2 regions of the Janthinobacterium sp. GMG2 genome follow, and region 1 is predicted to be linked to the other one. Evidence: predicted binding sites of a transcription regulator. Region 1 holds the regulator's gene; the other holds the start of a gene.
The links. Region 1 encodes FNR, which switches genes on or off when oxygen is low (the NO sensors DNR and NnrR bind a similar motif). Its sites were predicted from a motif close to TTGATNNNNATCAA; they were not measured.

Region 1 (5,312 bases):
CACGTCTGGGACGAGGACTTGAAGGAACTCAATACGCCGATGCCGCGCTGGTGGATGTGGCTGTTCTACATCACCATCGTCTTCGCGCTGGCCTACCTGTTCCTGTATCCGGGCCTGGGCAATTATGCGGGAAGCCTGGGCTGGAAATCGACGGGCCAGTATGAGGAAGAGCTGAAGAAGGCGGAAGCCGACTACGGCCCCCTGTTCAACAAGTACCTGAGCCAGGACTTGAAGACGGTGGCCGCCGACCCGCAGGCGCAAGCCATCGGCCAGCGCCTGTTCCTGACCTACTGCGCGCAATGCCACGGTTCGGATGCGCGCGGCAACAAGGGCTTCCCCAACCTGACGGACAAGGACTGGCTGTATGGCGGCGAACCCGACATCATCAAGACCACCATCCTGCACGGCCGCAATGGGCAGATGCCACCGATGGGCGCCGCCCTCGGTTCCGAAAAGGACGTCGAGAACGTGGCCCATTATGTGCTCAGCCTGTCCGGTTCGACCTCGGATCCCGTCAAGTCGGTGCTGGGCAAGGCCAAGTTTGGCGCCTGCATGGCCTGTCACGGCGCCGATGCGAAGGGCAACCAGATGCTCGGCGCGCCGAATCTGACGGACAAGGTCTGGCTGTACGGCGGCAGCGCCGATACCATCATGGAAACCGTACGCAAGGGACGCAGCAACACCATGCCGGCCTTCAGCGATTTCCTCGGCGAGTCCAAGGTACACGTGCTGTCGGCGTATGTCTGGAGCCTGTCGAATCCTCAGACGCCCGTGAAATGATGTAATGGAACCTCAAGTCATCAAGATGTATGCGGCCCGCGAGCAGATCTACCCTCGCGAGGCCAAAGGACGCTACGCTACCTGGCGATGGGTATGCGTATGGCTTACCCAGCTCGCGTTCTACGGCTTGCCGTGGTTGACCTGGAATGGCAGGCAAGCCCTGCTGTTCGACTTGACCACGCGCAAGTTCTACATTTTCGGCGTCGTGCTGTGGCCCCAGGATTTCATCTATCTGGCGGCCCTGCTGATCATCTGTGCGTATTTGTTGTTCCTCGTCACGGCCATTGCCGGGCGGGTGTGGTGCGGGTTCTCTTGCCCGCAAACGGTATACACGGAAATTTTCCTGTGGGTCGAACGCCGCATCGAGGGCACGCGCAGCGCGCGCATGGCCCTCGACAAGCAGGGCCCGTCCGTGCGCAAGGCATTCAAGAAGACGGCCAAGCACCTGGTATGGGGCGCCATCGCCCTGTGGACGGGCTTTACCTTTGTCGGCTACTTCACGCCGATCAAGGAACTGGCGCAATCGGTGGTCACCTTGAATTTCGGTCCCTGGGAATGGTTCTGGGTCTTGTTCTACAGCCTGGCAACCTACGGCAACGCGGGCTGGCTGCGCGAGCAGGTGTGCAAATACATGTGCCCCTACGCGCGCTTCCAGAGCGCCATGTTCGACCAGGACACCCTGATCATCACCTACGATGCCAAGCGCGGCGAACCACGCGGCGCCATGAGCAAGAAGGCCGGCAACAACGACAAGCTGGGCGATTGCATCGACTGCACCCTGTGCGTGCAGGTGTGTCCGACCGGCATCGATATCCGCAACGGCCTGCAGTATGAATGCATCGGCTGCGCCGCCTGCGTCGATGCCTGCAACAGCGTGATGGACAAGGTCGAGCGGCCGCGTGGCCTGATACGCTACAGCACCGACCATGCGATGGAAAACAACTTCAATTCGAAGCAGATACGCCAGCGCGCCATGCGCCCGCGCGTCCTGATCTACACTTCCATCCTGGCCCTGATCATCATCGCCGTATGTACCTCGCTGGCCCTGCGCACGCCCCTGAAAATGGACGTGATCCGCGACCGCGGTTCGATGGGACGCGAAGTGGAAGACGGCATGATCGAAAACGTCTACCGCCTGCAGATCATGAACACGTCCGAGCAAAGCCAGCATTTCAAGATCAGCGCCTCCGGCTTGCCGGGCCTGACCTTGCTGACGCGCGAAGAAGTGACCTTGCAGCCGACGGAAACGCTGGGCTGGCCGATCCGCCTGCGCGTGCCGCACGGCGTGGGCGAGAAGGGGTCGAACAAGATTGCGATCGAATTGCAATCGCTGGACAACCCGTCGCTGCATGTGCGTGAAAGCGCGGTCTTCATCGTGCCGCGGTGATGCAGGAAGGCCGGTCCCCGCACGGGGGCTGGCCGTTTACAGAGGAGAAATACCATGTCCGACAGTCTGAAACTGCAGCCTCCCGTTGCACCGTGGTACAAGCATCGCTGGCCATGGCTGCTGATGATCGGTCCCGGCCTGTCCGTGGTCGTCGGCAGCTTCATGGGCTATATCGCGTTTACGCAGCCCGATGCGCTGGTGGTGGGCGATTATTACAAGCAGGGCAAGGCGATCAACCAGGATTTGAAGCGCGACACGATCGCCAGCGACCTGGCCATGGATACGAGCCTGGCGTACGACGTGGCGCAAGCGCGCCTGAGCGGTTCCGTGCACAGCTTCGGCAAGGCCTACCAGGGACCGCTGCAGCTGCACCTGGCGCATGCGACCCTGCCGGAAAAAGATATCAAGCTGCTGGTGCAGCCCGATGCGGCCGGCAATTTTTCGGTCGCGCTGCCGATGCTCGAGCGCAGCCGCTGGCAGGTGCTGGTGGAAAACGACAAGCGCGAGTGGCGCCTGTCCGGCATCTGGACCTGGCCCGTGCAGCGCAGCATCGCGCTGCATGCGGACGAAGAGCTATAAGCCTTACTTGCAGACGTCCGTGCCTGCCGTAATGGCTTTCAGCTTGGCTGGTTGCAGGATCTCGATCTCGCGGTTCGACACGCGCAGCCAGCCTTCCTTCTTAAATTTGGACAGCAGGCGGCTGACGCTCTCGATGGTCAGGCCCAGGTAGTTGCCGATTTCCTCGCGCGACATGCGTAGCTGGAATTTGCTGCTCGAATAGCCGCGCGCTTCATAGCGCGACGCCAGGTTGACGATGAAGGCGGCAAAACGCTGCGTCGCCTGCATATTGCCCAGCAACAGCATCACGCTTTGCTCGCGCGTGATTTCCTGGCTCATCATGCGGTGGAAATGCCGCAGCAGAGTCGGCATATTGCCCAGCAATTGTTCCAGGCTGGAAAACGGGATTTCACACACTTCGCTGTCTTCCAGCGCCACCGCATTACAGTGGTGGCGGTCGGCGCTGATGGCGTCCATGCCCAGCAGTTCGCCGGCCATCTGGAAGCCCGTCACCTGCTCTTCGCCGCCGGGATTGATCTGGTACGTCTTGAAGTGTCCCAGGCGGATCGCGTACAGGTTCTGGAACGAGTCGCCGATGCGGAACAGCGAGGCGCCGCGCACGATCTTGCGGCGGCGGCCGATGATCTGGTCCAGCCTGTCCATGTCGCCCATATCGAGGCCCATCGGCAGGCACAATTGATGCATGCTGCAGGTCGAGCATCGCGCACGCAACGCTTCCACGGTCACTGTGGGCAAGGTTGGAGTGAGTAGCGCTTCAGTCATGTCGGTACCTTTTAGAAAATGCAACAACAAGTTTACTGCATACAGGGTTGCCGTGTGCCAATTTCACCGCAATTTCGGCGAATAAACGACGTCCAGCCTTTAATTATATGGCAACATCGTCAAAAGCCCATGCGGGGAGGGTCATTTGCGCGGCGCCGCTTGCCAACTTGATGTATTGATAGGAAAATTCCTAACAGCATTATCTGCCGCCTGTGCCGCCCGGTACTGAAAAGGAAATCATGAAGCCTCTCGGCATCAAAGCAAAAGTCGCGCTGGCCACCAGCCTGACCTCGATCGCCATGATCGCGCTGGTCACCATGATACAGGTGCAGCACATGCGCGACGACTTCACCCGAGTACTGCTGAGCCAGCAGTCGTCCCTGATCAGCCGCACCGCTGCCGAGCTCGACGACAAGCTGGGCATGCTGCTGCAGATCGTCACCCTGACGGCCAGGCAGCAGCCGCCGGAACTGATGGCCCAGCCGGCCCAATTGCGCGAATACTATTCGCGCCGCTCGATGCTGGTGCTGTTCGACGACGTGCTGGTGCTCGATGCACATGGCGCCGTCGTGGCCGACATGCCGGAAGTGGCGGGGCGCACGGGCATCAACGTTGCCGAGCGCGAGTATTTCCAGACCGTGCTGCGCACGCGCCAGCCCATGATCACCGAGCCGATGCTCGGCAAGTCGAGCGGCATGCCCATCGTGCAGATGGTCGCGCCCGTGCTGGCCGCCGATGGCCAGGTGGCCGGCGTGGTGATCGGCGTGCTGCGCCTGTACAAGGACAACCTGCTGGGACGCCTGCGCTCGGAAAAGATCGGCAAGAGCGGCTATTACTTCATCCTCACGCGCGGCGCCGTGCCGCGCTACGTGCTGCATCCCGATACCAGCCGCTTGCTGCAGCCGCGCCAGCCGAGCGCCAACCTGACGACCACCCAGCTGCTGAAGGAAGATGGCGAAGGCAGCATGGTCAGCACCAACAGCCGCGGCATCACGGCCGTCAACAGCTTCAAGCGTTTGAAATCGGTGAACTGGCTGCTGGCTACCTCGCTGCCCGTCGCGGACGCCTTCGAACCGTTCGATGGCGTCCTGTACCGGCTGGTGCTGTGGAGCATCCTCGCTTCGCTGCTGGCCGCATTTGTTCTGGGCTGGGTCACCGTGCGCCTGCTGTCGCCGCTGGTGCGCCTGCGCAACACCCTGCTGGCCCTGCGCACCAGCGGCAGCCGTTTCACCCCCGTGCCGGTGCAGCAGCGCGACGAGATCGGCGAACTGACGGAGGCGTTCAACGGCCTGATGAGCGAGCGCGACCGTCTGCAGCAGGAACTCGAATCGCGCGCGGCCGAACTGGAGCAGGAACGCGACCGGGCCGAGGCCGCCAACCGCGCGAAGAGCGATTTCGTGGCCAACATGAGCCATGAAATCCGCACGCCCCTCAATGCCGTGCTGGGCATGGTGTATTTGCTGGGAAATACCAAGCTCGATACGGAACAGCGCAAGTATCTGACCATGGTGCGCGTGGCGGGCCAGTCGCTGCTGGGTATCCTCAACGACGTGCTCGATTATTCGAAGATCGAGGCGAGGCGCATGGAACTGTCGCCCGTCGAATTCGACCTCGACGAAGTCATGAATACCCTGGCCACGACGATGACGATGAATGCGGGCGAAAAGGAGCTGGAACTGGCCATCGCCGTCGAGCCCGACGTGCCGCGGCGCCTCGTGGGCGACGCCCAGCGCCTGCAGCAAATCCTCGTCAACCTGGCCGGCAACGCCATCAAGTTCACGGAGAACGGCGAAGTGGTGGTGGC
Region 2 (5,312 bases), on a different contig from region 1:
CGAGGCGTTTGAAGCCACCGCATGGAAGGATGCAACACATGTTTGAAGAATCGATCAATAACGTCATCAACCTGCTGCCGGAAATCTGGGTGGCGCTGGGCCAGACCATGACCATGCTGGGCATTGGTCTCACGGCCGCCATCCTGATCGGCGGCCCGCTGGGCATCTTGCTGTTCCTCGTGTCGGAAGGCCAGTCGCTGGAAAACCGCCCGCTGTCGATGATCCTCGGCTGGCTGGTGAATACCGTGCGCAGCTTCCCCTTCATCATTCTGCTGGTCGCCCTGACGCCGTTTACGCGCATCATCGCGGGCACGTCGATCGGCCCGCTGGCAGCTGCCGTGCCGCTGTCGTTCGCCGCCATTCCCTACCTGGCGCGCCTGGTGGAACAGAACCTGCGCGAAGTGCCGCGCGGCGTGATCGAGGCGGCGCACGCCATGGGCGCGTCGGAAATGCAGATCATCTTCCGCGTGCTGCTGGTGGAAGCGCGCTCCGGCCTCGTGCTGGCCCTGACCGTGCTGTCGATCAGCTTCCTGTCGTATTCGGCCGTGGCCGGCGTGGTGGGCGGCGGCGGTATCGGCGACCTGGCCATCCGCTACGGCTACTACCGTTTCGAGACGGACATCATGGTCGCCACCGTGGCCATCCTGATCGTGCTGGTGCAAACCATCCAGTTCGCCGGCACGCGCATCGCCAAGCGCCTCGACAAACGTTAATTCATATTCAGTATTTCAGTACAAGGAAAAGCATGAACCACATTCGCCGCACCCTGCTCGTCGCCGCCACCAGCCTGGCCTTCGCCACCGCCGCCCACGCCAAGGACCCGAAAGAACTCGTCATCGGCACCAGTTCCGGCCCCTACTCGGACCAGCTGAAACTGGGCATCAAGCCTATCCTGGAAAAACAGGGCTACAAGGTCAAGATCGTGGAATTCAACGACTACGTGCAGCCGAACTACGCGCTGGCCGAAGGTTCGCTCGACGCCAACGTGTTCCAGCACATCGTGTATCTGACCAAGTTCGCCACCGATAACAAGCTGCCATTGAGCCCCTTGATCACCGTGCCGACCATGCCGATCGGCCTGTACGGCGGCAAGCAGAAGTCCATGGCCGACGTGAAGAACGGCGCCACCATCACCATGCCGAACGACCCGACCAACCAGGCGCGCGCGCTGGTCATGCTGGCCAAGATGGGCTGGATCAAGCTCAAACCGAACGTCGACCCGCTGCGCGCGTCCGAGCGCGACGTGCTGGAGAACCCGAAGAAGCTGAAACTGGTGCCGCTGGAAGCGGCGCAGCTGCCACGTTCGCTGGCGGACGCCGACTACGCTTTCGTCAACGGCAACTTCGCCCTGGCCGCCGGCATGAAACTGACGTCGGCCCTCGCCGTGGAAAAGATCTCGGACAGCTACATCAACCTGGTGGCCATCCGCACGGCCGACAAGGCCAAGCCATGGGTCAAGGACCTGGAAGCGGCCTACCGCTCGCGCGCCTTCCTCGACGCGACGAACAAGTATTTGGCCGGCTACGAAAAAACGGACTACCAGCTGGCGCTGGAAAAGACGCTGAAAAAATAAACCGGCGCATGCCATGCAAAAAGACGGCCAGGTTCACACCTGGCCGTCTTTTTTATTGTCCGCGCCGCATGGGCGCAGCCGGTCACTGCTTAGAAGCGGTAGCCGACACCGACACCGATCAGGAGAGGATCGACCTTGACTTCGCTGGCCTTGGCGCCACCGATGAAGACGTCGCTACGGATCTGCACTTTCTTGATGTCGAAGTTCAGCGACCAGTTTTTATCCAGTTTGTAGTCGACACCGGCTTGCAGCGAGTAGCCCCAGCTGTCGTGCTCCAGGCGGCCGGCGCCGTTCAGCAATTTCACGTCGGAGATATTCGTGTAGTTGATGCCGGCACCCACGTAAGGGCTGAACTGTTTTTCAGGCATGAAGTGGTATTGCAGCGACAGGGTCGGCGGCAAATGCTTGAAGGTACCGATATTGTTGCCATCGAGCTTGACGTCATGCTTTTGCGGGTAAGTCAGGATCAGCTCGGCAGCGATATTCGGGGTGAAGAAGTACGAAATATCGATTTCAGGAATCGTCTTGCTGCTGACCGTCAAACGGTCGGATGCACCGACGCCACCAACAGGAGCAGATTTATCGGCCGGGTCGAGGTGCACGGCGCGGGCACGGACCAGCCATGGGCCTTCCTGTGCCATTGCGTTGCTGGCGAATGCGCCGATGGCGGCCAGGACGATTGCTGCTGCAGTTGCGGACTTTTTCATTCTAGTTCCCTCTTTTTGTCGTTAAGTAACGCTGCGAAGTCTAAGATTGCAGTGCAACAAAAACTTTGATCCACATCAAATAGTGCTAGATGGCATCACTAGAGGGATTTTTTCCTTTACCCAGGTCAAGAAAATGCCGCAGCGCGTCAATTCGCCTCGGCAAACACGCTGGCGACCCAGTCGGCGAACACGCGCACGCGTGGCGACAATTGCCGGTGATGGGGATACAGCACGGACACGGGCAGCGGGTCGGGACGCAAGTCCCGCAGCACTTCCACCAGTTGGCCGGCCACCAGCGCCTGCTCAAGGTGATAGCGGGGAGCCTGGATCAAGCCCATGCCCGCGCGGCAGCAGGCGTGATACGCGTCCGCATTGTTGACGGACACCGTGCCCGGCAAGGCCACGCTGTGCCGCTGCCCATCCACCTTGAAATCGAAGAGCCAGACCTTGCCCGTTTGGGCGGAAAAGAAATTGACGGCGCGGTGGCCCGCCAGTTGCGCCAGATTTTCCGGCGTGCCGTGTGCGGCCAGGTAGGCGGGACTGGCGCAGGTAAGCTGTTCGAGCAACGCCACCCTGCGCGCCACCATCGACGAGTCGCCCAGTTCGCCCACGCGCAGCACGCAATCGACGCCTTCGCGCACCAGGTCGACGAGGCGGTCGCCCATGCCGATTTCCAGTTCGATCAAGGGATAGCGGGCGCAGAACTGGTCCAGCACGGGCATGACGAAATGCATGGCCAGGGTCGCGTGCAAGTCGATGCGCAGTTTGCCGGCCGGCTGCTGCGCCGCCGAACTGAACACGGATTCCGTCTCTTCCAGGTCCGCCAGCAAGCGCACGCAGCGCTGGTAATACGCTTCGCCATCGGGCGTGGGCATGACTTGCCGCGTAGTCCGCTGCAGCAGGCGCACGCGCAGCCGCGCTTCGAGCTGCTTGATCGCATGCGTGACCGTCGCTTTCGGGTAGCCGAGGTCATGCGCCGCCTGCGTGAAACTGCGTAACTCGACGATGCGCGTAAAGATCCGCATCGCATCAAATCGGTCCATGCCGTGCTCCATTGTTATTCCCTGTTGCACAGTGTAGCGGTTCAACGCGTATTTTCCGATTCTTCATGATAACTGGCGGCACAAGTTGCCCGCCACGCAATCGCCACTTGCGCCGATGTCACTGGATTGCCGCCTGCCCGCGCAGCATACTATTTCCAGCTCACACGATACAAATGAGAATAGTAATGATTATCATTTGCGATATAATGAATGACCTCGCTAGGCGACTACAAAAAGGAATGGGAGACATGGATATATTGAGGGAACTGCGTGAATCGGGCTTGAAAGTGACCATCCCCCGGTTGCGGATTCTGCAGCTGTTTCAAGAAGGCACGATCAAGCACCTGAGTGCGGACGATGTCTACAAACTCTTGCTGGCCGAAAAAATCGACGTGGGCCTGGCCACCATCTACCGCGTGCTGATGCAATTTGCCGAAGCGGGCATTTTGTTCCGCCGCCACTTCGAATCGGGCCACGCCGTCTTCGAACTGAACGAAGGCCAGCACCACGACCACCTGGTCTGCACCGGTTGCGGCAAGGTCGATGAATTCGTTGATGAAGGCATCGAACTGCGCCAGAACGAAATCGCCGCCGAGCGGGGCTTCGTGCTGCATGAGCACGCGCTGTCGCTGTACGGCACCTGCGCCGAGTGCACGGCGAAGAAAGTCCCGCCCCGCAAGCCCTCCTGAGGCTGCGCGCAAGCTAGCGTCTGGCAAGCCAGCTGCGCTACACTGCGTACGCCGCAGCTCGATAAAAGGACAAGGACAAGCATGTACATCGGAGAAATCGCCCGCCTGGCGGGCACCTCGCCCAAGGCCTTGCGCCACTATGAAGCGCTGGGCTTGCTGGGGGACGTGCGCCGCTCGGGCGCCTATCGCGTCTACACGCAGCAAGACTTGGCGCAGGTCAAGCTGATACGCCAGGCGCAGGTCCTGGGCTTCCGCCTGGCCGAACTGCTGCCCGTCCTGGCCGGCGACGACACGGACTGGGCCGCCCTGTCGCAGCACATCGCCGCCAAGCGCGCGCAGGTGCGGCAGGATATCGCCCGCCTGCGCCAGCTCGACGCGCAATTGGCTGACATCGACATGGAAATCGGCGACTGCCTGGCGCGCCAGCGTCTGCAAGAGGCCGCTTGACTCTGCCACTAGGGGCAGGCTTTAGCATGCAAGCTCTTCTTTAACGGACAGCCTGCATCATGACCAAGACGACACCCAAGCGCATTTTGATACTCCTCGGCCACCCATCCAGCGACAGCTTTTGCGCCGCCCTGGCCGATGCCTATGCAGCCACGGCCCGCAGCGAAGGCCACACCGTGCGCGAGCTGCGCCTAGGGCAGCTCGACTTCGATCCCATCCTGCACGAAGGCTACCGCCAGGTGCAGCCGCTGGAAGCGGACTTGCTGGCGGCGCAGGAAGCCATCAGCTGGGCCGAGCATCTGGTGTTCGCCTACCCGATCTGGTGGGGCGGCGCGCCGGCCCTGCTGAAGGGCTTCATCGACCGCGTCTTCCTGCCCGGCTACGCCTTCAAATATCGCCCAGGCAAGGCTTTTCCGGCGCAGCTGCTGTTGGGCCGCACGGCCCAGCTGCTGGTGACGATGGATACGCCGCCCTGGTATTTCCGCTGGGTCTACCACATGCCAGGCATCCACCAGCTGCGCAAGACGACGCTGGAATTTTGCGGCATCAAGCCCGTCAAGGTGGCCAGCTTCGGTCCCATTTTGAACGCCACCGAGCCGCAGCGCGCGCGCTGGCTGGAACAGGCGCAGGCGCTGGCCCGGCGCCTGTAAGTTGCTTGCCATGCAGCCATCTTGCATACGGTTTTGACAAGCTGGTAATCAAGCCGTCATATTCAAAGGCTACCATGATGATATTGCCTGTTTGTCAGTCGCCTTGCTTTCGCGACAACAAGGGTCCGACCGTCATCTAAAGGTAGCCGCTGTGGAGTTCAACGCTTCTCGATTGCATCTTCCCCGTTATCGCACGTCCGTGG

Region 2: a site for FNR is predicted at 2,346-2,359, ahead of SKZ59_RS06110 (OmpW/AlkL family protein). Genes of this name have one in related genera too.

The regions. Positions count from the first base shown of each region.
Region 1 covers NZ_JAXAWA010000003.1:64,087-69,398, forward strand. Annotated here, with positions in the region: gene ccoP (cytochrome-c oxidase, cbb3-type subunit III) at 1-780, shown strand, start outside; gene ccoG (cytochrome c oxidase accessory protein CcoG) at 785-2,167, shown strand; gene SKZ59_RS12350 (FixH family protein) at 2,222-2,746, shown strand; gene fnr (fumarate/nitrate reduction transcriptional regulator Fnr) at 2,750-3,508, opposite strand; gene SKZ59_RS12360 (response regulator) at 3,748-5,312, shown strand, end outside.
Region 2 covers NZ_JAXAWA010000002.1:21,071-26,382, reverse strand. Annotated here, with positions in the region: gene SKZ59_RS06125 (methionine ABC transporter ATP-binding protein) at 1-46, shown strand, start outside; gene SKZ59_RS06120 (methionine ABC transporter permease) at 39-713, shown strand; gene SKZ59_RS06115 (MetQ/NlpA family ABC transporter substrate-binding protein) at 746-1,573, shown strand; gene SKZ59_RS06110 (OmpW/AlkL family protein) at 1,663-2,280, opposite strand; gene SKZ59_RS06105 (LysR family transcriptional regulator) at 2,427-3,323, opposite strand; gene fur (ferric iron uptake transcriptional regulator) at 3,572-4,012, shown strand; gene SKZ59_RS06095 (MerR family transcriptional regulator) at 4,094-4,459, shown strand; gene SKZ59_RS06090 (NAD(P)H-dependent oxidoreductase) at 4,519-5,109, shown strand; gene SKZ59_RS06085 (SpoIIE family protein phosphatase) at 5,282-5,312, shown strand, end outside.